DNA from 3 places in the Solibacillus isronensis genome. Region 2 is predicted to be linked to each of the others. Evidence: riboswitches for the same ligand, from Rfam matches in the RefSeq annotation. Region 2 holds a riboswitch; each other region holds the start of a gene.

Region 1 (10,289 bases), on a different contig from region 2:
AAATACGGGAATTTTGTTTATTTTATAATAACATTCTTGTATTCATCGTACTCGAAAAATGTTTAATCCTCAATAGCTCTCATTTAATCCTCACTTGAGAATAAATAATCCTCACTTCCCCCTATATATTCCTCACTTGAAAACAAATAATCCTCAATATAAAAAAACGCAATGAAAGCGTACAAGCTCACATTGCGTTTCAGAAATTATTTATTTGTTAAATCGCAGTCCTTTAAAGGAACGATTTTCGTTTTGTGTTTAAATTTGTAGCCAAACCATAAAGCGGCAAACAGTGGTAAGCCGATATATGAAACGACAACACCGTACCAGTCAATTGTTCCGCCCATGAAGGCCATATAGTTTTGACCTAGCACGACAATCATACATAGGGCAAACGCGAATAGCGGACCGAATGGGAAGAATCTGGATACATACGGTAAATCGCTCAATGAATGTCCTTGTGCGACATAGGCACGACGGAATCGGTAATGAGAGATTGCAATGCCTAGCCAAGCGATGAAGCCGGACATACCAGAAGCATTTAATAACCAAATGTATACTACACCGTCTCCGAAAAACGATGCAAGGAATGCTAATGAACCGACTGCCAATGTTGCTAACAGTGCATACATCGGAATACCGCGCGATGTTACTTTCATGAATAGTTTCGGTGCTTTTCCGTCCACCGCTAACTGATAAAGCATACGACTTGCTGCATACAACCCTGAGTTCCCTGCAGATAACATCGCCGTTAAAATGATTGCGTTCATAACAGATGCCGCAAATGCCACACCTAAGTTTTCAAATACTAATGTAAATGGACTTGTCGCAATATCTTCTGATAAAAGACGTGAATCCGTATACGGAATCAGTAAACCAATCGCACCGATTGCGAAAATGTAAAACAGTAAAATACGCCAGAATACTGAACGTACAGCTTTTGGAATATTTTTGGCCGGGTCATCTGTTTCCCCTGCCGTTACACCAAGCATTTCTGTACCTTGGAATGAGAAACCGGCAGCAAGGAAAATACCGAACAATGCAAGGAAACCGCCATTAAATGGGGCGTCGTCTTTAACGAAGTTTGTGAAGCCGACCGGATCGTTCCCGCCTAAAATTCCGAAAATCATTAAGAAGCTGACAATGATGAAGACAATTACTGTCGCGACCTTAATCATCGCAAACCAGTATTCCGCTTCACCAAACGCTTTTACAGAAGCTAAGTTAAATGATAAAACAACTACGATAAATAAAATTGTCCATAAAATTGAAGAACTGTCCGGGAACCAGTATTTCATAATTAACGAAACAGCTGCAATTTCTGCTGCAATTGTAATTGCCCAGTTGTACCAATAGTTCCAGCCAAGCGCAAAGCCTAATGCTGGATCCACAAATTTTGTTGCATACGTACTAAACGAACCGGATGTTGGCATATAGGCAGCCATTTCCCCTAATGAGGTCATTAAGAAATACACCATAACGCCGATCAGTGCATATGCGAGCAATGCCCCGCCAGGACCTGCCTGTGCAATCGCACCACCTGATGCTAAGAATAAACCTGTTCCGATTGTTCCGCCAAGCGAAATCATCGTTACATGGCGACTTTTCAAACTCTTTTTCAACCCGTTATTACCGAGCTGATCTATTTTAATCTCACTCATGAATATAAAACTCCCTTTTTGTTTTGCTTGTGAAATGTAAAAGAAAAACCACCACAAGTTTTTGTGATGGTTATATTTACACCTCATCAAACTTGAAAGATAGCTCAACACATGCTCACACATGTGACAGTTCTGTTCCTTATCGAAAACAGCCCCAGCATTATTTTCAAGAAGAAAAATAACACTTCGGCAACCATTCCTTTCATAAAGCTTCACCGATTCTTCCTAATCTCAGCTATACTAGTCTTAATGATTGCGACCTCTACCTCATACATCTACATGAGGTAATGTTTTATTTAATTGATTAAAAGTCTAACATAACATTTTTTTGATAGCAATGGCTTCATCTTTATTCTGTTTTTTAAGAGTATTCACACTACTCAAATATATATTACTAGTCAAAAGGAGAATTAATATGGACACCGAACAATTAAATCAAAATAGCAAAAAAATACTATCCAACCGAACACTCATCTATTTTATGGTTGCCGTATTTTTATTTGCGACAACATTACGTACACCGATTACATTAATCGGTCCAATTATTTCATTTATTCGTGACGACCTTGGGATTTCGAACTTTCTTGCAGGCTTCTTAACGACTATCCCTTTAATTGCCTTTGCGATCGTTTCACCATTTGCACCGCGTATTGCCCGTAAGTTTGGGATGGAATGGACATTATTTTATTCCGTCATCTTGCTATGTGTAGGGATTTTAATGCGTTCCCTTGGGCTAACGTCTTTACTCGTTTTAGGAACAATATTAATCGGCGTCGCAATTGCATTTGGTAATGTCCTTATCCCTAGTTTTTTTAAATGGAAATTCCCATTACATATTGGCTTATTAACAGGGATTTATTCCGTATCGATGAACATTTCTTCCGGACTTGCTGCGGGCTTCAGTTATCCTATTGCTGCAAGCGCAGGCTGGCAAATTGCAGCAGGTATTACGATTATTTTAGGTATTCTTACATTGCTGATTTGGCTGCCGATTTTGCGCCAGGAAAAAGTGGAATTACATATGCCCTCTTCGCAAACAAAGAAAACGCATATGTGGAAATCACCGCTTGCCTGGGCAGTCGCTGGAGCAATGGGCTTTCAATCGTTTATATTTTACTGTTCGTCTGCGTGGATACCGGAGATTTTCATTAGCCAAGGCCTGGATGCTGCGGCTGCCGGGTGGATGGTATCCGTAATGCAGTTTGCGCAAATTCCGATGACATTTATTATTCCGATTATTGCCGGTAAAATCGCTTCACAACGTCCAATCGTTGTTTTCTTTACGATATGTTACTTAGTCGGTTTTACTGGTGTGTTGATGGAATGGACTAGCCTTGCCGTCGTATGGATGATTTTACTAGGCTTTGCGGGCGGGGCTTCGTTTGGTTTAGTGCTGATGCTGTTTTCATTGCGTACGAAGACAGCCTATGATGCAGCTGAACTTTCCGGGTTCGCACAGTCAATCGGTTATTTCGTTGCCGCAATCGGACCGGTTCTGTTTGGTTATGTTCATGATTTAACTGACAGCTGGTCAATTCCGATTGTACTGTTTATTCTAATTTCTGTTCTGCTATTTTTCGCTTCCTTTATGAGCGCAAACAACCGTACGATATAACCAAACGTATGTACCCTTTTATGATATAATAGCGTTAGTAAATAAAAGGAGTACAGGACTATTGCGTAAAAAGAGAAGACGAAATAAAAAACGCCTCCCGGTCATCCCGCTATTTTTCATCGCATCAGCTGGTGCAGCTGGCTTTTATGTAACGCGGACAGCTGAAGGCATCGGTATTGGAATTGTCGCTTATTTCGTACTATATATCGCGTTTAAAATTTGGCTAAGATCGCTGAAGACGAGGAAGTTACGAAAGTCCGGCATTCGCGAAGTCGATAAAATGACCGGTGAAGATTTCGAGAGATTTTTAGGCGAGTTATTTAAACGCCGCGGATTTAAAGTGAGCTATACCGCAACGAGCGGTGACTACGGTGCCGACCTTATTTTAAAGGACGGAAAAGATATTATTGCGGTCCAGGCAAAACGCTATTCCGGTACGGTCGGTGTAAAAGCGGTTCAGGAAATTATCGGTGCAGTGAAGATGTATGAGGCAACTGAAGCATGGGTTGTTACAAACAGTCATTTTACCCGCCAAGCCGAAAAACTTGCCGACATCAATGACGTTTACTTAATCGATCGTGATGAATTGATTAAGATTATGTTAAATAAAAGGTAAAGAAATAGGTGTGCAGAGGCTTTCGCTTCCTGCACCCCTATTTTTAATATGGCTGTTGCTGGTATAGGTAGTTTGGTTTTTTTATCGTGTTGGCAATCGGCTCATGATACAAATCAGTAGTTGCAGGAGATAATGGCGGTACAAGCCATACCCAGTTTCCCGTTACATCACGGTTGCTTGCATGTTCCTGCTTTTGAAAAAGCTGAAACTGCTGGGCAGCGGTATGATGATCGACAATACTTACACCCGCTTTTTTATATGAATGAAGAACACCAACATTCAGTTCAACAAGTGCACGGTCCTTCCAAAGCGACGCATTCACCGAAGCGTCCAGTCTCATTGCTTCCGCCACTTTCGGGAGGAAATTATAGCGGTACGTATCCGCTAAATTGCGCGCCCCGATCTCCGTTCCCATATACCACCCATTAAACGGCGCTGCCTGAAAATCGGTGCCGGCAATATTAAAACGCATACTCGAAATAATCGGGACTGAATACCATTTCATATTTAAAGGCGAAAAATCATAATCCGGATGGGTAATCGCAACTTCCAGTACATGCTCTTTTGGCATTTCAAAAAACTTTGGCTCCCGGTCGTCCACTTGAATGACAAGCGGTAAAACATCGTAGTTTTTACGTGCGCCTTGCCAGCCGAGACCTTCACATATTTTCGTAAACTCGAGTGAATCGGAATCTCCAATAATTCCATCATCTGTTTCATACCCAGCATAGCGGATTAGCTGATGATTCCAGATGCGTACACGGTTCGGTTCAAACAGTGTAATGGCCGGTCTGATTTTCCCATTGTTGGTCGCAAAATCAATGTGTTTTATTAGCGCATCATAAATTTCAACTTCATTTAATAAATGGCGCTCATCAAACACGTTTAAGCTATTCCAAAACAGGCGTCCGATGCATTTATTGCTGTTGCGCCATGCAACCCGCGCCCCGTACGAAAGCTCATCTGTTGTTAAGGTAAAGTCCGGATGTTGTGCCTCTTCCAACCGTTCTTTCAGCCACTCTTCTGTCTGGTTTGTTTCTTTTTTATATAAAGTAAGGAAATCTATTCGTTCATGCAATACTGCAGTCGTTGTTGCCATCTATTTCATCTCCTTCTAGCCTATATTTTGGCCTCTTAGAAAGGGAAACTCAATGAATCAACAACCGATTAAAACATGTATATTTCATACATGACTAAATTTGTTCATAAAGTGGTTTTTTGTTACCTCTTCCATTTATCACTCGCTTTGAAATTATAAACTGGTATCACGTGTTTCTGGATTGTCACCGTTTCTCCAATTTGCTCGACAATTTCCTGCATCGGCTTATAGGCCATTGGTGCTTCGTCGAGCGTTTCCTCAGTTACCGAAGTTGTCCAAATTCCTTGCATCGTCTGTTTAAAATCATCCATCGACAAGTTTTTCATTGCGGCTGTCCGCGAGTAGATGCGGCCAGCTCCATGTGGGGCGGATTCATTCCAGTCAGAATTCCCTTTTCCGATACAAATAAGAGAACCGTCCCGCATATTCATCGGGATAACGAGCTTTTCATTCTTTGCAGCCCGTACTGCCCCTTTACGCAAAACCATGGCATCCGTATCAATATAATTGTGTACAGAATCAAACTGTTCCGCGAATTCCCACTTCATATGCTCGGCGATTGTATTGGCAATATGCACTCGGTTTTCATGTGCAAAACGCTGTGCCAGTTTCATATCGGCAATATAATCCCGGAACAGATCGCCTTCTAAATAAGCCAAATCCTTTGGTACAACCGGATTTTCGTTCCTATATGCTTTTATCATTTTTTGGATGTCTTTGCTGTTTCCGGCTTCCTTCAGTGCTGCAATTCTTTCAGTTAAATCTTCACGCTGCAATGACTCGAATGCCCGCTTTTGATGCCAGTTTGCAACCTTTGCCCCGACATAGCGCGAGCCCGTATGGATCAATAAATAATGAACTCCCGTCTCGTCTTTTGCCAGCTCAATAAAATGATTGCCGCCACCCAATGTACCTAGCGAGCGTCCTGTATACTCATTTTGCAATCCGCGTGCGATAAAGTTTTCGTTTGCAAAAAGTTCACTATCCTTTATATTTAGCGCATTTTCATGGATTTCGTTGCCACTCGGTACGAAACGTCTGATCGTTGTATCGAGTTCATTAAAATCAATTTTGCCTTTACCGATTTCCGAAACGAGCACCCCACACCCTACATCAACACCGACCAGATTCGGTACAACACGGTCATTCAACTGAATTGTTGTGCCAATTACACAGCCTTTTCCGGCATGATAGTCGGGCATAATCCGTACTTTTGTCCCTTCCATAAACGACTGATTGACGAGTTCATCAATTTGCTGAATCGCCGTTTCCTGTGGTGTGTTCGTATAAATTTTAGCGTTTGTATATTTTCCGTTAATTTCAATCAATGCTGCTCACGCCTTTCTTTTTTAAACTGAGTACACCGAATATAAGAATTGCGACACCAATATAACTACCAAGCAGTAATATTGGAGATCCTTGGTTAACAAACCCGAATGTCATTTCAGATTGAAGCACAACCGTATCCGGTGCGAATTGCGGTTTGTAGAAAAATGTTTGAACTAAACCGATTAACAGTTGTGCGGTGAAATATAGAATATGTAAAAGCAGTGCTCCGATGATTGCAAACAGGAATTTACGTTTCATGCAAGACCTCCCTTTGTGAAAGTAATTGTTTCTATTTACGAATGGGGGCAAGGAATAGTTTCATAATTTTTCCTGTCGGGCAGTTGGCTTTTTTTAAAGCATATTGATTTTCTAATATCGATTCCAAATTTTCGAATATAGAGCCGAAAGTTTCAAATATCTTCTATGAGTTTTCTAATTTACTCCTATAACTTCTAATAGAAAATGACCGGTTTATTAGCAACTCGAGTGCAGATATTAGAAAATCTCTAGAACTTATTAGAAAACCAAATCTCTTTAACAAAAAATGAGCCATTCGAAAAGCGGTTAAACTTTTCAAACAGCCCATTCCCCTCACTATTTCAAATGAACAAATCTCGATACCATCATCGTTAAAAATGCGTACACTCCGGCTTTTACCGTCTGTAATTCACGTGTATCACGATGCGGGTCGACACAGACGAAATCCATGCCTTTTACAATTTCGTATTTCCCTACTTCATACAGCAAATCGAACAGCTCTTCTGTCCGCATGCCTCCTGGTGTAGAAGCAGGAACTCCCGGTGCGTATGCAATATCAAGTACGTCCATATCTACTGTCACATAAACAAGATCTACTTTCTTGGAAAGCTCCTTCATGACATTCGCAATTACAGCCTCCGCGCCACGGCGACGGAAATCCTTTAATGTAATGCGGTTTACACCATAATGATTCGCAGTACGTATTAGACTCGGGGCATTATAAAAACCGTGCAGCCCGATGTTATACACATCTTCACCCTTCACTACACCAGCATCAAGCAGCTGGCGGATTGGTGTACCGTTTGTCGGGCCATCCGATTCCGTTGTCCGTAAATCCAGATGGGTATCGAACTGTAAAATACCGATTCGTTGCCCAGAAGAATTGGCAAATGCTCTCACAACCGGCGCAGTAATCGAATGATCCCCGCCAATTTGTACATAGAAACTCTCAGGACAATCTTTCAATACATCCGTCATCGCCTGTTCAATATTGTCATGACATTGCAAAATATTCGTTCCGTGCATTTTCACATCACCGACATCAGCAACCCGAAATTCCCGCACATCTACATCTTCATCAATTGAATACGTAGTAAACAGATTCCAGCTTTTTCGGAAAAAATCCGGATATTCCGAAGCTGCTGAAGCACTAATTGACGAACGTGACAGTGGTACTCCTGTAATGACCACATCAAAGGAATCTGAAAGCTCCCCATAACTTGGCACAATCCAGTCTTTTACCTTCAAATCTTCAGATTCCACCCGATTCCAAGAAGTTGCCGGACTTACTAGGAACTTGCTCACAGTAAGCTGCCACCTTTCACAACGACGTTTCCTGCTTTAATTACAGTATCGGTATGATTCATCCCGTAGAAATATTGAAGCTGCTTATAATTCGGAACGTCTAGAATCAGTACATCTGCCTGTTTTCCTTTTTCGAGCGTACCGACTTGATCTGCACGTTTTATCGCATGGGCAGCATTGATCGTTGTTGCACAAAGTACTTCTTCCATCGTCATTCCCATGTTCATGCACGCCAAGTTTTGAATGAACGGCAAGCTGATCGTTGGCGACGAACCCGGATTAAAGTCCGTTGAAATGGCTACAGGTACGCCACTATCGACCATTAGGCGGCCTCTTGCATATGGTGCACGTAAAAAGAATGCAGTTCCCGGCAAGAGCACAGCAATCGTACCGGCCTTCGCCATTGCAGCAATCCCTTCATCTGAAGCAACGAGTAAATGCTCTGCGGAAATAGCCCCGACTTCTGCAGCAAGTTCTGCACCTTCATATGGCTCGATTTCATCTGCATGAATTTTCGGTGTCAGCCCGTATGCTTTCCCCGCTTCCAAAATCAAACGGGATTGCGCTGGTGTGAACACTCCTTTTTCACAAAAGACATCATTGAACTCCGCAAGCTCCAGCTCAGCCACTTTAGGAATCATCTGCTCTATGATAATTTTTACGAATTCATCTTCATTGCCCTTAAATTCTTTCGGAACAGCATGTGCACCCATAAAAGTCGAGACAATATCGACAACATGCTCTTCCTGCAGTTTCTTCACAACATAAAGCTGTTTGATTTCGTTTTCAAGATCAAGGCCATAGCCTGATTTTGCTTCAACCGTCGTAACGCCGTGACGCAAAAACTCGTTTAAGTGCTGAACGGTTTTGCTGTATAAATCATCAAAACTCGCTTCACGTGTTTTTGTCGTCGTATAGTGAATCCCGCCACCAGCATTCATAATATCCATGTAGGACCTTCCGGCAAGGCGCATATTCAGCTCATGTTCACGCGTTCCCCCATGCACTAAATGTGTATGGCAGTCCACAAGGCCCGGCATGACAATCTTCCCTCGTGCATCAATTACCTCGGCATCGCTTACTAGATGCGGATATTCCTGTTTTATTTCATCAAGAGGCGCAATCATTGCAATGCGGTCTCCTTCAATTAATACGCTTACCTCTTTTTTCAGGCCGAGCTCGCTCATCTGCTCACGACGGCGAGGTAATTTAACATCACTTTCCATTGTTAATACTTCATTTGCATTATTTATTAAAATAGCCAAAGTTCATCATCCTTTTAGCATCGGCATATTGATACCTTTTTCTTTTGCTGTGCGAACTGCAATGTCATAGCCTGCATCTGCATGGCGTACAACCCCCATACCCGGGTCTGAAATAAGCACGCGATTGATCTTTTCTGCTGCGAGCTTTGTGCCGTCAGCAACAAGTACTTGGCCGGCATGTTGGGAATACCCCATTCCTACACCGCCACCATGATGAATGCTCACCCAGCTCGCACCGCCTGCTGTATTGACGAGCGCATTCAATAACGGCCAGTCTGATACAGCATCTGATCCGTCCTGCATCCCTTCTGTTTCACGGTTTGGTGAAGCGACTGATCCGGAGTCCAAATGGTCACGGCCGAATACAATCGGCGCTTTCAGTTCACCATTTGCGACCATCTCGTTCACGCGCAGTGCAAAGCGGTGGCGGTCACCATACCCCAGCCAGCAAATACGGGCAGGTAAGCCTTGCCATTTCACCATTTTCTGTGCCATATCAATCCAGTTTACTAATGCTGTGTCTTCAGCAAACATTTCTTTTGCCAAAGCGTCCGTTTTGTAAATATCCTCAGGGTCTCCTGACAGTGCTGCCCAGCGGAATGGTCCTTTTCCTTCACAGAATAGCGGGCGGATATAGGCAGGTACAAAACCAGGGAAATCAAAAGCATTTTCCACACCCATTTCCTTTGCATAGGCACGGATATTGTTTCCGTAGTCAAATGTTTCCGCACCTGCCTGCTGGAATTCAAGCATTGTTCGTACATGCTCAGCCATCGTTTCCTTTGCACGGCGCTCATATGTTTTCACATCTGTTTTGCGCAATTGAAGCGCTTCCTCCAACGTCATCCCGTTTGGAATATAGCCGTTAATCGGGTCGTGGGCAGATGTCTGGTCTGTAACGAAATCCGGAATCATGCCGCGATTCAACAGCTCACGGTTAATGTCCGCACAGTTTCCTACTAAACCAATAGACGCAGGTTCTTTAGCAGCCGTTAACTTATTTACAAGCCCTATCGCCTCATCTACTGTTTCAACAAGATAATCACAGTAGCCTTCATTTATTTTGCGTTCGATTCGTGCACGGTCCACTTCAACAACTAAAATGACCGCTCCCGCCATTTTACCGGCTAATGGCTGGGCA
Region 2 (10,289 bases):
TTTTATAAATATCGAGTATGTCATGCAATTGGTTTTTCTTTGTTTCATCCGCCTTTAATTGATCCAGTTTGTCTATATATTGTGTAATCGAATAACGGGAAAGTACCGGTAAATCAAACGTTTTGACAAGCAGATCAAATAATATTTGCTGTTCATCAGATAAATAGATCGGAAGTGTGAAACTATAAGTAAAAACATATTCGCCTTTTTTATTTATACCTAATTGCGCATATTCCGGTAAGGAAAATGATAAATTAGGCTGCGGCTCAAGTGGCTCCACAATTTCCTCATCATCCATCGACCACATTTTCTCAAATTTATCTTCCCACGTGAAGTCTGCAGCCATTCTGTAGCGCGCTTCGATCCAGCCTTTATTGTACCGACCATTATGATCAAGACCTAAATTTTGCTCTTTCATTAGCTGCAACAAGAGTTTATATTCCTCCATCACTAATAAGTAATCATCTATATAAGTAGATAATGGAATATCAAATGTCTTCAATAAATTATCCATATACTTTTTAAAATAAGGATTCTCCAACTGCTCTGCCAGAGATTTTTCAAGCTGTACCCGCGCATTGATACGTGCTGCTTCATCTAATTCATTTTCGAAATCCTGCTTCAAATAATTAAATAAACCATACATCGCCCCTACTTCTTCATTGGCAATTCGGTAAGCATAGGATTTATTAGGGATGTTTTCTGCACGGTAATAATATTCATGCTCAAACAGCTGTAAAGTAATGTTTTGATGCTTCCGCAATTTACTGACGTCGTATGAAGGGATTTCGCTGAACTGATAATTTACCACTTCGCCAAGAACCATGTCTATACTCCGCTCCACTACTTTAAATAATTCCAGTAACTCGTCCGCAACCGGCGCATTTTCATTTCCCGATGCCGCTTCTTGCTGTAAGGCATTTTCATACAATTTGAAATTATACCGCGCCAATTCCTGAAGGTTATATTTTTCTCTAACTTCGTGAATTAAGGAATTCTGTTCATCTGTTAAACCCATCATATTAAAATCACTTGAGGTTAGAATAATTTCCCCATCTCGATTTTTAGCGAACTCGAAAAGATAAGAATCAACTGTAAAAGGCAAATCCAAATCAGTAACCGAAGGCTCGATATGGACGAATTCGCTTTCTGCTAAATATTCAAGGTAATCGAATGATATTCCCATCTTATTTGCGTACAGTTCATCCTGGTCACCAGCTGGATAGCTTGAGGTGCCCGACTCATCCAAAACCAAGCCTTTACCAGTATCTTGCATGTTCCTGTATAAAATATCATGTTCTTTGTTTACAAGTAAATATTCCTCGATATAGTCCTGTTTGCTAATTTCAAGCTCTTGGAACATCTTTTCAAAATACACTTTTAATATTGGGTTTTGCATATCATACGTAATCTGCTCATCTAATATTTTCAGTTGTAATTGGCGCTTTTCATCACTTAGAGTAATATTTTGCTGCTGTAAATAATTGATAAGCGCATATTTAGATATCGCTTCACTTAATGCAGAAGATTTTACCGCTTCTTTTGAACGCATGGGATTGTCTCGGTAAAAAAGCTCGTATTGGTGTATTTTTAAATACGTTCCGCTTATCGGTCTGAATTTGATTTCACTATCTGCCAGTGCATTCACTTGTTCGTTTGACTGCTTACTTTGTTTTTGCAAGTATAATAATCCGAACAAACCGGCCAATATTAGTATAATAATTACTCCCCATTTTAACGGCCTGTTATTGTTAGAAATTGCATTATGTACGTTTCGTATTGGTATCTCAACCTTCCCTATGTATTCCATAAATTATAACAATATATGTAAAAAATATGTAATATATAAATAGAAAAAGCTGCGTAAATTGATACGCAGCTTCGAAATTTGTACTATTATAGTTTGATTACATTCGATGCTTGTGGTCCGCGGTTGCCATCTACAACTTCGAATTCCACTTGTTGTCCTTCTTCTAATGTTTTGAAACCTTCACCTTGAATTGCAGAAAAGTGTACGAATACATCGTTTTCCCCTTCTACTTCGATGAAGCCAAAACCTTTTTCTGAGTTAAACCATTTTACTGTACCTTGTTTCATCAATAAATACCTCCAAAATAAAAGTTAACAATTAAAAAACCAAATAAAAAAACACATATTACAAGAGTACCGATCCACTAACTCGATTACTTTTTGTAATATGTGAAGCCATTGTATTCGGTCAATCTTTCAATTGTTAAATATAGTATATATATCATAATTATGTCTGTCAATTACCATTTGGCAAATTAAGCAAATTTTCAATTAAATGTTGTTATTGTGTAATCGCTTCTGGTGTTAATACAATAATGCCATGATAAATTTGGGCATCATCATCACAGGCTTCACAAAATTCACATTCATCCTCTGACCAAAATGCATAAAATCGTTCATTTTTATGTGCTTCAAACTCATATTTGTTTCGAAACTGAGCAAGCAAATGATTCAATGCCATTTGGAATTGATGCTCTGTATCATACTGCTCTGTTGATACGATATACTCTTCCCAACCGTCAAATTGCCACCAAGGCTCATAATCTGCCTTCATATAAATAATTTTATACATATACATTATCCTTTCTTTCTCTATATCTTATACACTTTTGTCCACGATGTCTAATAATGCTCATTATAATTAGGGGAACAATGGAAATCATAATAATTGTTTAGCTTTCCAAATCTTTTTACTTTTTAATAGCGCCAAAACTTGTTACGATTAATAAAAAGCCGCCATTTCATCTTCTTTAGAACTGTGTGACTTTAAATAACTAATTCCACTGATTTTTCTGCAATAAAGGAAGTAGTATTGAAACTTTTTTACGTTTCATACGTATCAATAGTATCGAGTAAAGGAGGTATGACAATGCTTGGTCCTATAAATTTTCTAACACGACATCTAATTAATGTATTAGTTTTATCAACAGCGGTCACTCTTACGTTTGTTAATTTTACCGGCATAACAACGATGCTGGCATTACCTCTTGGAGCAGCAGCATATTTCATCAGTAATAAAGTAACTTACGCTATTCAAAAAACGGCACAAAGTAAAAAAATCGGGCTTTCCAAATCGGAATACAATTTAATCGAAGCACAATTAAAACAGGCCCGTTCACATATTCAGGCATTAAACCAGCAATATGTCAGAGTGCGTTCGGTACGTTCTTTTAAGCAAATAAATGAAATGTCAAAACTGGCAAAGCGCATTATTAATATAGTGCAGACAAATCCGCACAAGTTTTATGCAGTGGAAGATTTCTTCTATGCACACTTGCCGTCAGCCGTACAGCTTTCTGATAAATATACGTTGCTGACAAAAGAGCAAGTACCTGGTACGGAAGTACATTTAGCGTTGGAAGATACGCGCAGAACTTTAAAAGAGCTGCAAATTACGATGGAATCTGATTTGAAAAGTGCTTTATCTTCGGATATCGAAAACTTGAAAATCGAACTCGACTTTGCAAAATTGTCGAATGAAAAGCGTAAAGATCGATTAAAAATCGGCGGTGAGTAACAAATGAATATGACAAACAATCCTTTTGATGCCTTTACAGCGAGTGAAAACGTTGACTTGCAAGTAAGTAAAGAACAATTTGCGGTGAATGTTGCAAACAATGCAGCCTCACCGCTTTTCGCATCATTATCAAATGATATGAAACAGCGGGCACTGCAATTAGCCCAAAATTTAGAGCCAAAAAATTACGAAACGGTTTTGGCATTTGGTTTACCCGCACAAGAAGCACTGAAAAAATTCACGACCCAGATGCTGCAGTATATTCAACGCAAAGATGTTCGGAAAGTCGGTGAAGTATTATCCGATTTAATGCAGCATTTGGAGATGATTGACCCGGATGCATTGATTGAACAGGATAAAGGTTTTTTTGCTAAACTTTTCAGCCGTTCCACACAGTCCATTCAAGAAATTATGACCCACTACAATAAGTTAAGTAAACGCATTGATCGCTTAAGCATCCAACTGGAATATAATCAAAATGCACTATTAAACGATTACCAGTTTTTAAATAAACTCTATGCGATCAATGAAGATTATTTTCAGGAAATCAATGTTTATATTGCAACACTGGAAATTAAAAAACAGCATATGCGGGATGTTGTCCTACCTGCACTGCAAAAAGAAATTGTAGATGGACAAAATCCGTTTAAACAGCATGAACTGAAAGATATTGAAATGCAAATCGAGTGGATTGACCGCCGTATGTATGATTTGGAACTTTCGCGTGAAGTGGCAATTCAATATGCACCGCAAATCCGAATGATTCAGCAAACAAATCAAATGTTAATCGAAAAAATTCAAAGTTCGATTATGACGACCATCCCATTATGGCAGTCTCAAATAGCCATGTTATTAAACATGAACAATCAGCGTCGTGCGATACGATCTCAGGAACGTCTTATGGATGCATCGGAACAATTGATGCGTAAAAACGGCAAGATGTTGGAAGTGTCCAAAAAAGCTGCAAATCGACCAGCATTATCCCATAGTGATATTGACCGATTTAAACAAACCCAGATGCAATTGCTGCATGATATTGAGGATACATTACGCGTGCACGTACAGACAGACGAAAGGCGCCATGAAATCGAGCATACGATACTGGAACAGAAATAAAAAAGGTGTGTGAAAAGCCATAAGACTTTTCGCACACCTTTTATTTTTAAGCGAAGTATTCTTTGTAGAAACCGCCAACTTCACCTGTGTTGTCGATTACAAAGATGAACTCTTCAGTTTCGTTTTTTACTTCATATTCTTTGCCTACTGTTAATACGTTTGATACTAAATATTTCGATGCATCTGTATGTACACATTTTACCGTGCGAATTGTCGGTGCATCTTTCCAATTTAAATGTAGCATGTTATTCCCTCACTTTTAACTAATATCGATACTCTCCTATTTTATATGATTTTCCTGCCAGTGGAAAGCGCGTTGTAGTAAAAATCAACTTTTCTTGCTTCTAATATAAATACAAGGAAACCAACCACATAAAAATAGTTTTAATTTATCGCTGTTTCCGATATTTGATAGAACAACTATTCCATGTTAAACTCACAAGCAGAGGTGGAATGTATGGCATTTGGTAGTATTCCAATGTGGTTTTTCGCAATTGTAATTGCTTTTGCAATTGTATTTATTTTAATAAGCGAATGGAACTCACGAAAATAAGCTCGCAGTTAACTGCGAGCTTTTTGCTATTACCGTAATGTTCGTTTCAAGAACTCTTTTGTTCGGTCGTGTTTTGGGTTTACAAGCAATTGTTCCGGAGGGCCTTCCTCAACGATAACCCCTTTATCCATGAATACAATCCGGTCCGATACTTCCTTGGCAAACTCCATTTCATGTGTAACGATCAGCATCGTATTTCCTTGATCTGCCAGATGGCGCATTACTTTTAACACTTCCCCTACCATTTCAGGGTCAAGTGCTGATGTCGGTTCATCGAACAGCATTACATCCGGATCCATCGCTAATGCACGTGCAATTGCGACACGTTGTTTCTGTCCACCGGATAAATGTTTCGGTTTCGCATTTTTATAGGCGCTCATCCCGACAAGTTCCAAATATTTTATTGCATTCCGTTCTGCTTCATCTTTTGAACGCTTTAGCACTTTGATTTGGCCAACAATACAGTTATTTAGTACATCCAAATTATTGAATAAATTGAACTGCTGGAATACCATACCTAAATGCGTACGGTACTTTTCAATTTGATGTCCGTCATTTAAAATATTTTCACCATTATAGATTATTTCCCCTGCTGTTGGTGTTTCCAGTAAATTAATACAGCGTAAAAGTGTTGATTTTCCGGAACCTGAAGAGCCGATCAATGTTACTACTTCCCCTTTGTTTACTTGGAAATTAACATCTTTCAATACTTCATGATCACCGAATTTTTTATTTAAATGGTTAATATCAATTACAACTGTCATTTTATTCACCATCCTTATCTAGCTTGTTGCCTGTAATGAGCTCCACTTTATACGAGGAAGGTCCGTCCATCTTTTTCTCGAATAATAGTAAGAAACGAGTTACAGTAAATGTCATAATAAAGTATAATACCGTCGCGATAAAGAACGCTTCAATATATTTATAGTTACTGCCCGCAATCGAATTAGCAGTAAAGAACAGTTCCACTACCGAAATAACACTTAATACAGATGAATCTTTAATATTCATAACGAACTGATTCCCCGTTGCAGGTAAAATATTGCGTGCTACTTGCGGCAGAACAATATGAATCATCGTTTGCAGGTGATTCATTCCAATCGCTTGTGCAGCCTCGAATTGGCCTTTATCAATTGATACGATACCACCACGCACATACTCGGCCATGTAGGCTCCTGTGTTTAAACTAATAACGATAGAAGCTGCTAGAAAGCGGTCAATATCGATCCCTAAGTAGACAAGACCATAAAATACGACCATCGCCTGTACCATCATTGGCGTGCCCCTGAAAATTTCCACATAAGCCGTTAAAATAAAGTTAAAGACTTTCAGAATAGCTGATTTAATATTTTTTTTGCGTTGTGGAATTGTGTGCATAATTCCAATGAAAAATCCGATCAGTGTTCCACAAATTGTCCCGATAATTGCCAACAGAAGTGCAGTCCAAGCTCCACGTACAAATAAATCCCAGTTGTTCGTAAACAAGTTCCATGATGATTCTAAAAATGCCATCGCCTTGTCCTCCATTTCTTTCTTTGTTTCTACTATTTATGTATGAAATCATAATTTTAATAGAAAAAGGTTGTCTTCCGTTTGCCGGCAAGACAACCTCATTAAAACTGTTAATGCTACACGATTATTGTGCTGCTGGTTGATTTGCAATTGCGTCTTCCATTAATTGTTGACGCTCTTCATCCGAAATTTCAGCTAAAACTTTGTTAATTTGTTCACGTAAATCTGAACCCTTTTTCAAACCTACTGCTACAGCTGTTGAGGCTTCGTCTGCTTCGAAGTTTGGTTCAGGTACGATGTATTTAATATTGTTCAGAGCCATTTCAGCTGAGATACCTTCTGGACGTTCTGAAACGTATCCATCGATTGCGCCTGACTGTAATTGCACGCGCATTGCACCAAAATCAGTTGCCGCTACTTGTTTTTGAACACCTTCGATTTGATCGATTACATCATAATGTGTTGTCGCTTGCTGACCTGTAATTTTTGCATCTGCAAAGTCAGATAATGAAGTTGCATTTGCATATGGGCCGTCTTCTTTTACAACAATGACATAGTCACTTGTATAATAGTTCTCCGTGAAATCAATTACTTCCTTACGTTCAGGCATTGGTGACATACCAGCAATTACTAGATCAATGGCACCTGATTGTAATGATGGAATCAAGCCATCCCAGTCTGTTTTAACAATTTGTAATTCCATGTCCAGACCTTCTGCAATTTTTTTTGCAATTTCCACATCATAGCCTGCTGCGTATTCCTTTGAACCTGCAATTTGAACTCCGCCATTGGCATCATCTTTTTGTGACCAGTTAAAAGGCGCATACGCTGCTTCCATACCGATTTTAATAACTTTTTTGTCTGAATCTGAACCGCTTGTAGTACCTTCATCGCTTGTACCACAAGCTGCTAGCAATAGCATTGTCATGGCAGTCAATAAAATTAATAGTCTCTTTTTCATAGAAAATCTCTCCTTATTTGTTAAATTTCGGGCGCCAAATATACAAAAAACGACCTAAAAGAAGAACTTTAGGTCGTTTAAATTATAATTAGCCCGAATCCTCTACAGTTCCCATTTTGAGATAGCACAACTCAACCATCAGGGATATAGATGATTGAGACAGTTCTGCAATTATTCACTGCAGACCCAGCATTGTATAATTGAGCATTTACAACACTTCGGCGATATTTCCTTCTCTTATATCTCACAGCCAGCTCATGGCTCCATATAAAACTGTTAAGTATCGCGCCTCTACCTCACGAGAGTGTGAGGTTTTAATATGAAATTGATATGTTTATATTACATTATTGCGACATTTCCGTCAACACTCATTTTTCTGAAATTTCACTGTAAGAATAAATGCGCTAAAGCGCCCGTTCAACTCTGACATACATTGGAGGGCCCGGCGCAAAAGTAAACGCTCCACCACTTTTGCACGGAGGGACCTAATGGTGCGAGGAGTTGGCGCTTTAGCCTAGACGTGGATAAAACTATATTTTTACGTTATCTACAATGCAATATTCTATAGTTTCCTTAACAAAAAAGCTAATGCGCAATATACAGAATATCGCGCATTAGCATAGAAAATACTATTAAGAATTTAATAATAAATCTTCTGGGTTTTCGATCATTTCTTTTACTGTTTTTAAGAAGCCAACAGAATCTTTACCATCGATGATACGGTGGTCGTAAGATAATGCTACATACATCATTGGACGAATTTGAACTTCCCCATTAACAGCTACTGGACGGTTTACGATTGAGTGCATACCTAAAATACCAGCTTGAGTACCATTCATGATTGGTGTTGACATTAATGAACCGAACACACCACCGTTAGTGATTGTGAATGATCCGCCAGCCATGTCGTTTAAGCCTAATTTTTTGTCGCGTGCTTTACCAGCTAATTCCGCAATGTTTTTCTCGATTTCAGCGAAGTTTTTAGCGTTTGCATCACGAACAACCGGTACTACTAAACCTTCTTCTGTTGATACAGCAATACCGATATCGAAGAAGTTGTTTAAGTGAATTTCATCACCGTTAATTTGTGCATTTACATATGGATATTTCTTTAATGCTGCTACTACAGCTTTTGTGAAGAATGACATGAAGCCTAATTTAATATCGTTAGCTTTCACGAACTCATCTTGTTTACGCTTACGTAATGCCATAATGTTCGTCATATCAATTTCATTGAAAGTAGTTAACATTGCAGTTGATTGTTTTACTTCTAATAAACGTTTTGCAATTGTTTGACGACGGCGGCTCATTTTTTCAACTGTTACACGGTCTGTATCAGCTGCTGGTGTGAAGATCATTGGACCATTACCTGCTGCTGGAGCTTGGGCAGCTGATGCTGCAGGAGCTGCTGGTGCTGTACCGTGTGCTGCAACGTCTTGTACACGTACGCGACCTTGTGGGTCAACAGGTGAGATTGCTGCTAAGTCGATACCTTTTTCACGAGCTAATTTACGAGCTGCCGGTGAAGCGATTACACGCTCACCTGAAGTTTCTTCAACTGCAACTGGTGCAGGTGCTGCTGCTTTAGGAGCTTCTTCTTTTGCTGGAGCCGGAGCTGCTGCTGGTGTTTCTTCTTTAGCAGCTGGTGCAGGTGCTGCGCCTTCGCCTGCTTCAACTACTGCGATTACTTGTCCTACTAATACAGTATCGCCTTCTTCAGCTAAAATTTGTTTTAAAACGCCTGCTTCTTCAGAGATGATTTCAGCATTAACTTTATCAGTTTCTAACTCAACGATGAATTCGCCTTTTTCTACGCGATCTCCAACTTTTTTCACCCACTGGGCAATTGTACCTTCAGTAATTGATTCTGCTAATTCAGGGACTTTAATTTCAGCCACGTTCATATCCTCCTTTAATTACGCTACACATTCATTGTATAGCAAGCCACTTCTATTTTAAATAGAAGCAGCTCTTTTTAAACAAATCATTTATTACTTTTCAAGTGCTTCGTTCACTAATTTAGCTTGTGCTGCTTTATGTGAATCGCCATCGCCTTCAGAAGTTGAGCTCATTGCAGGACGTCCTACATAGCGCACTTTTTTGCCTTCTGCTATATCATATAATGTTTCAAGAACATATGTCCATGAACCTTGGTTTTTCGGTTCTTCCTGTACCCAAACGATTTCTTTAACATTCGGGAAACGAGCGATAATATCTTTCACTTGTTGTGCAGGGAATGGATAAATTTGTTCAACACGGATGATGTGTAAGTGATCAAGCCCTTCGCCGTCTTTCACGCGTTCTGCTAAATCGATCATTACTTTACCAGTACCAAGTACTACTTTTTCAACCGCTTCTTTGTTTTTGCCTAAACCTTCTTGCTCGATTACTTCCTGGAAGCGACCAGTTGCAAGTTGTTCAGCAGTAGCTGCAGCAAGTGGGTGACGTAAAAGTGATTTTGGAGAAACCACTACTAATGGACGTACACCTTCTGTACCTAGTAATGCCGCTTGACGTCGTAATAAGTGGTAGTAGTTGCCTGCATTTGAACAGTTTGCTACGAACCAGTTATTTTCTGCAGATAATTGCAGGAATCGTTC
Region 3 (10,289 bases), 760 kb from region 2:
TCGATAATGATTTCACCGCTTCTTCATATGCGCCACTTTTGATCGTGCCTTCTGTCGCTAATACGACAACTTCATTGCGCTTTGTCTTTTTTATGGCCGCTCGTGCCCCTGCATTAATAACTCCTAAAACCGGAAATGGCATATGTTTTTGCAGACTTTCCAATGCAACGGCAGTCGCAGTATTACATGCAATGACAAGCATCTTCACATTCATCTTTTCGAGTGCTTTTGCCATCTCCCATGTAAAATTGCGGACTTCTTTCTTTGTGCGTGGCCCGTAAGGACATCGCGCCGTATCACCTATATAATATATTGTTTCATTCGGCAAAAGCTCCATAATCGCTTTTGCCACTGTTAATCCGCCAACTCCGGAATCGATAACACCAATTGGGGCATTCACTTGTACCGCCTCTATCCTATTTCATTAATAAATGTAGTTTTTGTAATGTTCTTGATAATTGTTCAAACTCTTCTGCGTTAAATTCCTGTGTAATATCCCGCAAATAATTTTGACGCTTAAAAATTACTTCCTGTATAATTCTTTCGCCTTCAGGTAAAAGATGAATCCGTACAACACGTCGATCATTTTCGTCACGTACACGCTGTACCAATTCATTTTTCTCCATCCGGTCCACTAAATCTGTCGTTGTCGAAAACGCTAAATACATTTTCGTCGACAAGTCACCGATCGTCATATCACCCGATTCATGCAACCATTGCAATGCAATAAATTGCGGAGGTGTAATCGTATAATTACTTAAAATTTCTCGACCTTTTTGTTTGATTAAGTGTGAAATATATCTTAGTTCTTTTTCCAGGATTGCTACAGATTCAGAGCTATGTGTGCTGTGATCTTTCATCTACTCCATTCACTCCTCGATGCGTTTCATAGTTCTATTTTGAAGTTTTTTTTATAAAATAGCAAGCATCGAATCAGTATATCGACAATTCCTGAAGTCTTAATAGCTCAAGAATTGCTTGCGTACGACTTGATACACCCAGCTTTTGAATCGTATTGGAAATATGATTACGAACGGTTTTTTCACTAATGCCTAGCTTAGTTGATATTTCCCGTGTTGAATAGTCCTTTATTAATAGCTCAAAAATCTCGCGTTCTCTTTTTGTTAACAGCGAACGATGCTGCGGACGATTCATTTTGCAACACCCTCCTATCCTCTTCTTTGTACATTATGTCGAAAATACAAAGCAGGTGAGGGCATTTAACTATTTCCCAAGCAATAATTTTTTTTGCTCTTCCAGTAACGGGACACCTTTCCCCGTGTCACTGCTCAATTGTACAAGCGTTCCGCGTCCTGTATAGCATGCTTCATCTTTTTCATTTTTCACCAAATAATGCAAATCCATGGAAGAAGTGCCGATCGACGCAGTTTTGACAAATACTGTCAATTCCTCATCAAAGAACACTTCTTTTAAATAATCACACTGAATATCTGCCACAACGAGCATATTTCCCGTATCCGATCCTGCTGTAAAATCAAATCCTAATGCTTTAAAATATTCGATACGTGCATACTCGAAATAGGCAAATACTTTTGTATTATTTACATGCCCATACATATCTGTTTCCGAAAATCGCACCTTTACCTTTGTCGAAAACGAAAATCCTGCCATCCATTCTGTTGCATCCTGAATATATGTAGCTCGCATAAAAATTCCCCCTTTGTTTGATTACATCATCATCCCCTGATAATGAATACTCATTCATTATAGCATAATTTGTAAGAAATCAAAAAGCGATCCTAAACAAAAAGACCCCCACCTAGGTGAGGGTCAATTATATTCATTCGATTAGTCAACCATGTGGTCAGAACCGAAGAAGTTTTTGAACATTTGAACTGTTGTTTCACGGTTAAGTGCAGCGATAGATGTTGTCAAAGGAATACCTTTTGGACAAGCAGCTACACAGTTTTGAGAGTTACCACAGTTTGCAAGACCACCGTCGCCCATGATTGCATTTAAACGCTCGTCTTTATTCATTGCACCAGTTGGGTGTGTGTTGAATAAACGTACTTGTGATAAAGCAAATGGACCGATGAATGATGCTGATTCAGAAACGTTTGGACATGCTTCCATACATACACCACAAGTCATACATTTTGATAATTCATAAGCCCATTGACGTTTGCGCTCCGGCATACGTGGACCTTCACCTAAATCATAAGTACCATCGATTGGTACCCATGCTTTAACTTTCTTAAGTGCGTTAAACATGCGCTCACGGTCTACTTGTAAGTCACGGATAACCGGGAAAGTTTTCATTGGCTCTAAACGAATTGGTTGAGTTAACTTGTCTACTAATGCTGAACAAGATTGTTGCGGACGTCCATTGATTACCATTGAACATGCACCACAAACTTCTTCCAGACAGTTCATATCCCATGCTACTGGAGTCGTTTTTTGACCATCAGCAGTAACAGGATTTTTTTGAATATGCATTAGAGCAGAGATAACGTTCATACCAGGACGGTAAGGAACTTCAAACTTCTCAACGCGTGTAGCACCATTCTCATTGTCTTGACGAACGATTTCTAACTTAACTGTTCTATCAGTATTTACTGTTTCCACTGTTTAGTTCCCCCTTCTACGCTGAGTAGTCGCGTTTACGTGGTGGAATTAACGAAACGTCTACTTCGGCATAAGTAATAATTGGTTCGCCCGTTGCCGGATCGAACTTCGCCATAGTTGTTTTTAAGAAGTTCTCATCATCACGTTCTGGGAATTCTGGCTTAAAGTGAGCGCCACGAGATTCGTCACGTAATAATGCACCCTTCGTCATAACTTTAGCTAAATATAACATGTTCTTTAACTGACGAGTGAAGTGGGCACCTTGATTCGACCATTTTTGCGTATCGTTAATGTTGATGTTTTCCCAACGCTCTTGAAGCTCAGTTAATTTCGCATAAGTTTCTTCTAATTTTGCGTTTACACGTACAACAGTCATGTTGTCAGTCATCCACTCACCAAGCTCTTTGTGTAGCAAGTAAGCGTTTTCCGTACCATCCATTTTCAGGATAGCTTCCCATTTCTCTGTTTCTTCCTGTACGCGACGCGTGTAGATTTCTTCAGGTAGATCTTCCGCATGCTTTTGAAGTCCTTTAATGTACTTAACAGCATTTGGACCTGCAACCATACCACCGTAAATCGCTGATAATAATGAGTTCGCACCTAAACGGTTTGCACCATGTTGTGAGTAGTCACATTCACCTGCAGCGAATAAACCAGGAATTTCAGTCATTTGGTCATAGTCAACCCATAATCCGCCCATTGAATAGTGTACCGCAGGGAAGATTTTCATCGGTAATTTACGTGGGTCATCACCTACGAATTTCTCGTAGATTTCGATAATACCACCTAATTTAATATCTAATTCATGAGGATCTTTATGGGATAAGTCTAAGTATACCATGTTTTCCCCGTTAATACCCAACTTTTGGTTTACGCACACGTCAAAGATTTCACGTGTTGCGATATCACGTGGTACTAAGTTACCGTAAGCAGGATATTTCTCTTCTAGGAAGTACCAAGGCTTACCGTCTTTATACGTCCATACACGTCCACCTTCACCACGAGCAGATTCAGACATTAGACGGTTTTTGTCGTCTCCAGGAATCGCTGTTGGGTGAATTTGAATCATTTCACCGTTTGAATATGTTGCACCTTGTTGGTAAACAATCGATGCTGCAGAACCAGTGTTGATTACTGAGTTTGTTGTTTTACCGAAGATAATCCCAGGACCACCTGTTGCCATAATTACAGCATCAGAACGGAATGAGCGAATTTCTTCTGAACGTAAATCTTGTGCTACGATACCGCGGCAAACGCCTTCGTCATCAAGCACCGCACCAAGGAATTCCCAATGCTCATACTTCGTAACTAAACCAGCTACTTCGTGTGCACGAACTTGCTCATCTAGTGCATATAATAATTGTTGACCCGTTGTCGCACCAGCGAATGCTGTACGGTGCATTAATGTACCACCGAAACGACGGAAGTCAAGTAAACCTTCTGGCGTACGGTTGAACATTACTCCCATACGGTCCATTAAGTGGATGATACCAGGAGCGGCATCAGCCATTGCTTTAACTGGTGGTTGGTTCGCTAAGAAGTCTCCACCATATACTGTATCGTCAAAGTGGATCCATGGAGAATCCCCTTCACCTTTTGTATTAACTGCTCCGTTAATTCCGCCTTGTGCACATACAGAGTGTGAACGTTTAACTGGAACTAACGAGAATAAATCAACTTCAGTACCAACTTCAGCTGCTTTAATCGTAGCCATTAAGCCAGCAAGACCGCCACCAACGACGATAACTTTACTTTTTGCCATGATTATTTCTCACTCCTCATTAATTGCTAAAAACTCTTACTCATATTCCATTCCTTCTAGGATCTTAACTATGTAGTAGTGATCAAGTTAAGGGATTAGACGAATGCTAAGATAGCTGCAACACCAACGATTGCTAATACTACGAAAATTAACAACGTAACATAAGTTGCGATTCGTTGAGATTTGTTAGATTGCGTAATACCCCAGCTTACTAAGAACGACCATAAACCGTTCGCTAAGTGGAATGCTGCTGAAACGATACCTAAGATGTAGAATACTAACATTAATGGATTGTCAACGATTTCAACCATCATATTAAATTCAACTTCAGCACCTAATGCTTTTTGGATACGTGTTTGGAAAATATGCCACGCAATGAAGACTACAAGGAAAATACCTGTGAAACGTTGCAATGCAAACATCCAGTTACGGAATGTGCTGAAACGTCCAGTATTGTATGTTGCAGTGAAAGCAATATACACTCCATAGAATCCGTGGAACATTAATGGAATATAGATAATGATCCATTCCATCGCTAACAATAACGAGTGTGGAAGTAATTCCATAACACCTGTTGCGTTATTGTAAGTTTCTTCACCGCCAACTGCAGTGAAGTTCAGAAATAAGTGGAACACCAAGAACAACCCGACAGGAACTACACCTAATAACGAGTGTAAGCGGCGCCATAAAAATTCACGATCTTTCGACAAAACTGTTACCCCCCTTAGTACTTGAAATACACATGCGCAACGCCTCAAAATTGTAAAAGTTGGGATGTTGACTGCGCATTTCATCATGGTACAATATTATGACATGTCCATTGTACTCTCAACAGATACTAGCGTCAAGGCAACGCAGGATATTTTATAATCATTTTAAAGACGGTTTTACGCTGTTTTAAGAACCGTTTTTTCTGCTTATAACTCATTTCTTCATGAAAGAATGAAAATTATAAGAAAATTTATGAAAGAGGTTTTTTATATGGAAGGGTACAAAATGAAAACGATTCCAACTTTTGGCTACGAAATCATTCGTGACCATCTTCTTCCTTCTATTCTAGGTAAGCATGAAGAAGATGTTTTATATTGGGCAGGTAAAGAAATTGCAAGAAAGTTCCCATTATTTTCAATGGATGAACTCCCTTCCTTTTTTATGGAAGCTGGCTGGGGTCAGTTAGTTCTGGAAAAAGAAACGAAGGACGAACTTCATTACATACTTTTGACAACAGAGGAAGTGCCACTCAATATTGTACAACGTTGCTTCCGTCTTGAAGCTGGCTTTTTAGCAGAGCAGAAACAAAAGCAGCTAGGCTATTTGACGGAATGCTATGAAGAAAAAGATAATGACAAACATGTCGTAAAATTTACGTTAAAATGGGATTTAAAAGAGAAAATTTAGCCTTCAACTTATAATAAACAACTATTGCTGAAGCAGCAAATTTACTCAATAAAAAGCTGGAAATAAGCTACTACAGCTCATTTCCAGCTATTACTTTAAGAAGCGGTTACTTCTTTCATCGCCAAATTGAATTCCTCATGCAGCACATTCGCAGCACGAACCATTTCTTCCTGTGGTACAACGACAGAAACTTTAATTTCCGAAGTGCTGACCATTTTTACAGGAATATGTTCGCGACCTAAGCGTGCAAACATGCGAGCCGCAACCCCCGGATTGGATGCCATCGCAGAACCGATAATAGATACTTTCGCTAAACCTACTTCAAAATCTGCAAAACTAAACCCAAGTGACAATTTACTAGTTTCCAGTACCCGTAAAGCTTCCGCAAACTCATCTTTGGAAATTGTAAAGGAAATGGTCGGCTTCACGCCATCAATGACTGCTTGAACAATAATATCCACATTGATATCATTTTCTGCTAAAACACTAAACACTTCTGCCAATGACGCGGTTTCATAAGAATCATAGCCGATCGTCAAACGAATAATATCCGATTCGTAAGCTACCCCGCGTACAAGTAAGTTTTTCTCCATGTCTACATCCCCTTTAATAAAAGTGCCTTCCACGTCCTGTACGAAAGAGCGTACAATGAGCGATATATTGTATTTTTTGGCAAGTTCAACCGCACGTGGGTGCAAAATTTTAGCCCCTAAATTTGCAAATTCCAACATCTCATCATAAGAAACTTCCGGTAGTTTCCTAGATCCTTTTACAATTTCTGGGTCTGCCGTGAAAATCCCTTCAACTGATGAAAAAATCTCGACACGCTCTGCTTCGAGGGCAACCGCAAGTGCAACTGCTGAAGTTTCAGAACCCCCTTTGCCGAATGTTGAAATATTGTCTGTCCCCGTAACTCCTTGAAAACCTGCTACTACGACGATTTCACCTAATGCCAAATGTTCCTGAATTCGTTTACTATCCACATGATCGATTCGTGCGTTGCCATGTTTTTGATTAGTATGAATACCTGTTTGCCATCCAGCAAGTGACACAGCTTTACCTCCATGCTCCTGAATTGCCATTGCAAGCATTGCACTAGTTATTTGTGTTGCTGAAGAGGCCAGTGCATCCATTTCCCGTTTCGACGGCTCATCGGTAATTTCAGCAGCATATTGTCTCAATTCTCGTCGTATAGCGGGTATTGAAGAAACGACAACGACTAAGTTTATGCCACGTCCTTGCTCTTTTATCACTTTTTTGGCTACCTGTACGATTTTTTCCGGTGTAGTCAATGCCGGACCGCCAAACTTTACTACAACTGTCTCCATTCTTTTCCCTCCTTAAATTGTAAACAAAAAGACGACTTCCCATGTTCATGGAAAGCCGCCGTCAATACAAATAATAATTATAAGTTTTTCAGGATAGCCCTCCAGAACATAAAGCTCTGACAGTTTTACATCTCTTAAATGCAAAACCAGCAAACTGCGCGAACAATACGCACTTCACTTCGGCAGGGTCCCCTTTCGATTGCTGTCAATGGAATTGTTCTTCCTCGAGCAATTTACTGTTGAATACTGCGCCTCTATCTTAGTAAATATTGAATTGTCTTATATATTAGCACACCATTATTCTTTATTCAATGGTGCTTCATGAAAATGCCGATATATGATATCCGCCAGCTTTGCCGGCACACCGGACTCCTGCAGCTGCAATTCGCTTGCCTCGCGGATTTTTTTTACTGATCCAAAATACTTCATGAGTTGCTGTTTCCGCTTCGGACCTACACCTTCAATCCCATCAAGAACTGAAGTGATGGCATTCGTCTGATGTTGCTGACGTAAAAATGTAATCGCAAATCGGTGTACCTCATCTTGAATGCGCTGCAATAAATAGAAACCGTCACTTGTACGCTTTAATGGGACAACTTCCGGAGGCGTACCAAATAATAGCTGGGACGTATTGTGCTTTTCGTCTTTAGCCAATCCTGCTATCGGAATGACTAACCCAAGCTCGTCTTCAATGACTTCACGTGCGACTTCCATTTGTCCTTTTCCTCCGTCGATAAGAATCAGATCAGGCAATGGCAGATTTTCCCGCAGTACACGTGTGTAACGACGTCGAATAACTTCCTGCATCGCACCATAGTCATCATGTTTGGCCGCTTCCCTTGTTTTATATTTCCGGTATTCCTTTTTCGCAGGCTTCCCGTCTATAAAAACAACCATCGCCGAAACCGGATCCGCACCGTGCATATGACTGTTATCAAAAGCCTCTATTCTTAGCGGCAATGGAATTTGCATCGCTTCAGCAAGTGCTTCACAAGCGCCGACTGTCCGCTCTTCTTGACGTTCAATCAATTGGAACTTCTCATGAATGGCGATTTCCGCGTTTTTCATTGCTAGATCAACAAGCTCTTTTTTGGAACCGCGCTTCGGTGTCAGCACCTTCACATCCAGCAGTTTTTGTAAAATTGTTTCGTCAATCGACTTTGGCACAAAAATTTCCTTTGGCAATAAATGATGCGGCTGTTCGTAAAAACGGCCGACGAATGTTAAAAATTCCTCTTCCGGCTCATTATAAATCGGGAAAATCGAGACATCCCGCTCAATGAGTTTGCCTTGACGCACGAAAAACACCTGGACACACATCCAGCCTTTTTCTACTGCATAGCCAAATACATCCCGGTTGCTCAAATCATCCGTGACGATTTTTTGCTTTTCCATAATTTGATCGATATGAGCAATCAAATCCCGGAATTCCTTTGCCCGCTCAAACTCCAGATTTTCGGCAGCATCCATCATTTTTTGCTGAAGGTCTTGTTGTATTTCTTCAACGCCCCCGTTTAAAAACTTCGAAATCTCATCAATCATTTCGTCATACACTTGTTTTTCAATATCTTTTACACACGGTGCCAAACATTGACCTAAGTGATAGTACAGACACACCTGGTTAGGCAGATGTGTACATTTACGAAGCGGATACAATCGGTCCAGTAATTTCCGCGTTTCGTTTGCCGCATAGGCATTCGGATACGGACCGAAATATTTTGCTTTATCCTTCTTCACTTTTCTTGTCGTAATAATACGTGGGTATCGTTCATTCGTTATTTTTATATAAGGATACGTTTTATCATCCGTTAGTTTCACATTATATTTCGGATCATGAAGCTTAATTAGATTCAGCTCCAGTATAAGAGCTTCCAAATCACTTGAAGTCACAATATACTCGAAGTCTTCAATCTCACTAACTAGTCTCGCAGTTTTACCGTCATGACTTCCCGTAAAGTAAGAACGCACTCGATTTTTCAATACTTTAGCCTTACCAACGTAAATAATCGTGCCTTGACGGTCTTTCATAATATAGCAACCTGATTCATTCGGTAGTATTTCTAGTTTTGCTTTAATGATTGCATTCATATTCTCACCTGTCTAATATGTCCTTTCCTATAGTTTAACTGATTAAGGTATAAGAAAAAAGCCGTACACCTTGTATGGCATACGGCTTTCAACATATCAATTATTCCTTGGTCATATGAGTGGCCAGAGGTTTAATTATTTGTTGTCGTTAATGAAATCAATTAACGCTTCTTTTGGCATGAAGCCAGCAGTTTTTGCTTTTACTTCACCATCTACGAATAATAGTAATGAAGGAATTGACATGATTTGGTATTCTGCAGCAGTAACTTGGTTGTTATCAACATCCACTTTCACGATTTTAACATCGTTACCGATTTCTGTATCTAATTCTTCAAGAACTGGAGCGATCATTTTACATGGTCCGCACCAAGTAGCCCAAAAGTCTACTAAAACTGTGCCGTTTGAAATTTCTTGTGGGAAAGTTTGATCTGTCGCGTGTACAATTGCCATATTAAATAGCCTCCTTAAATAACATATGGTTGTAGTATAGCATGTTTTCCCAATTAAACAGTAGTAAAATGCTTGGGAATATAAATACACCTCAAATTTAGCGGTTGTATCTGATGCCGTATAGATACTTATTAGCATTTTTTGAGGTTATAAGAATACTTATACCCTTTATTTAAACATTTTAAAGCTTTATACGAAATCCATCACCATTCGCACCATCCATACCACAGCACTTTGGAAATTAAAAAGGGCTCCCTTCAAAAGAAGGAAGCCCTTAATCGCTTTTTATGCATTTACTTTAAGTGCTTTAAACTCTTCGATTAACATTGGCACTACTTCGAATAAGTCTCCAACAATACCGTAGTCTGCTACTTTAAAGATATTTGCTTCCGGATCTTTGTTGATCGCAACGATCACTTTTGAGTTCGACATACCAGCTAAATGCTGAATCGCACCAGAAATTCCTGCTGCGATATATAGGTCAGGTGTTACAACTTTACCAGTTTGGCCGATTTGTAATGAGTAATCGCAATATTCAGCGTCACAAGCACCACGAGATGCGCCAACTGCTCCACCTAGTAAATTAGCAAGCTCTTTTAATGGCTCAAAACCTTCTTCAGATTTAACACCACGACCACCTGCAACTACTACTTTCGCTTCTGAAAGGTCTACACCTT

The links. A riboswitch is a leader RNA that binds a small molecule or an ion and turns the genes downstream of it on or off. The one in region 2 is predicted to bind lysine.
Positions count from the first base shown of each region.
Region 1: it holds a riboswitch for lysine, as region 2 does, so the genes downstream of both, M3166_RS14080 (amino acid permease) here and M3166_RS04865 (transporter substrate-binding domain-containing protein) in region 2, are expected to answer to the same signal.
Region 3: it holds a riboswitch for lysine, as region 2 does, so the genes downstream of both, M3166_RS00850 (aspartate kinase) here and M3166_RS04865 (transporter substrate-binding domain-containing protein) in region 2, are expected to answer to the same signal.

Region 1 covers NZ_JAMBOC010000003.1:50,177-60,465, reverse strand. The annotation lists gene M3166_RS14080 (amino acid permease) at 207-1,661, opposite strand; lysine riboswitch at 1,754-1,934, opposite strand; gene M3166_RS14075 (CynX/NimT family MFS transporter) at 2,077-3,276, shown strand; gene M3166_RS14070 (restriction endonuclease) at 3,338-3,892, shown strand; gene M3166_RS14065 (nitric oxide synthase oxygenase) at 3,936-4,991, opposite strand; gene M3166_RS14060 (RtcB family protein) at 5,114-6,319, opposite strand; gene M3166_RS14055 (hypothetical protein) at 6,312-6,578, opposite strand; gene M3166_RS14050 (agmatinase family protein) at 6,915-7,883, opposite strand; gene hutI (imidazolonepropionase) at 7,880-9,109, opposite strand; gene hutU (urocanate hydratase) at 9,155-10,289, opposite strand, start outside.
Region 2 covers NZ_JAMBOC010000001.1:947,109-957,397, reverse strand. The annotation lists gene M3166_RS04905 (hypothetical protein) at 1-1,681, opposite strand, end outside; gene M3166_RS04900 (cold-shock protein) at 1,897-2,097, opposite strand; gene M3166_RS04895 (DUF1033 family protein) at 2,312-2,602, opposite strand; gene M3166_RS04890 (5-bromo-4-chloroindolyl phosphate hydrolysis family protein) at 2,900-3,547, shown strand; gene M3166_RS04885 (toxic anion resistance protein) at 3,551-4,663, shown strand; gene M3166_RS04880 (DUF6501 family protein) at 4,710-4,907, opposite strand; gene M3166_RS04875 (amino acid ABC transporter ATP-binding protein) at 5,246-5,980, opposite strand; gene M3166_RS04870 (amino acid ABC transporter permease) at 5,982-6,728, opposite strand; gene M3166_RS04865 (transporter substrate-binding domain-containing protein) at 6,853-7,689, opposite strand; lysine riboswitch at 7,804-7,991, opposite strand; gene odhB (2-oxoglutarate dehydrogenase complex dihydrolipoyllysine-residue succinyltransferase) at 8,322-9,587, opposite strand; gene M3166_RS04855 (2-oxoglutarate dehydrogenase E1 component) at 9,681-10,289, opposite strand, start outside.
Region 3 covers NZ_JAMBOC010000001.1:182,306-192,594, reverse strand. The annotation lists gene racE (glutamate racemase) at 1-400, opposite strand, end outside; gene M3166_RS00885 (MarR family winged helix-turn-helix transcriptional regulator) at 417-860, opposite strand; gene M3166_RS00880 (helix-turn-helix domain-containing protein) at 934-1,155, opposite strand; gene M3166_RS00875 (acyl-CoA thioesterase) at 1,225-1,668, opposite strand; gene sdhB (succinate dehydrogenase iron-sulfur subunit) at 1,810-2,586, opposite strand; gene sdhA (succinate dehydrogenase flavoprotein subunit) at 2,603-4,348, opposite strand; gene M3166_RS00860 (succinate dehydrogenase cytochrome b558 subunit) at 4,444-5,058, opposite strand; gene M3166_RS00855 (YslB family protein) at 5,330-5,746, shown strand; gene M3166_RS00850 (aspartate kinase) at 5,842-7,074, opposite strand; lysine riboswitch at 7,161-7,339, opposite strand; gene uvrC (excinuclease ABC subunit UvrC) at 7,372-9,162, opposite strand; gene trxA (thioredoxin) at 9,298-9,612, opposite strand; gene M3166_RS00835 (electron transfer flavoprotein subunit alpha/FixB family protein) at 9,898-10,289, opposite strand, start outside.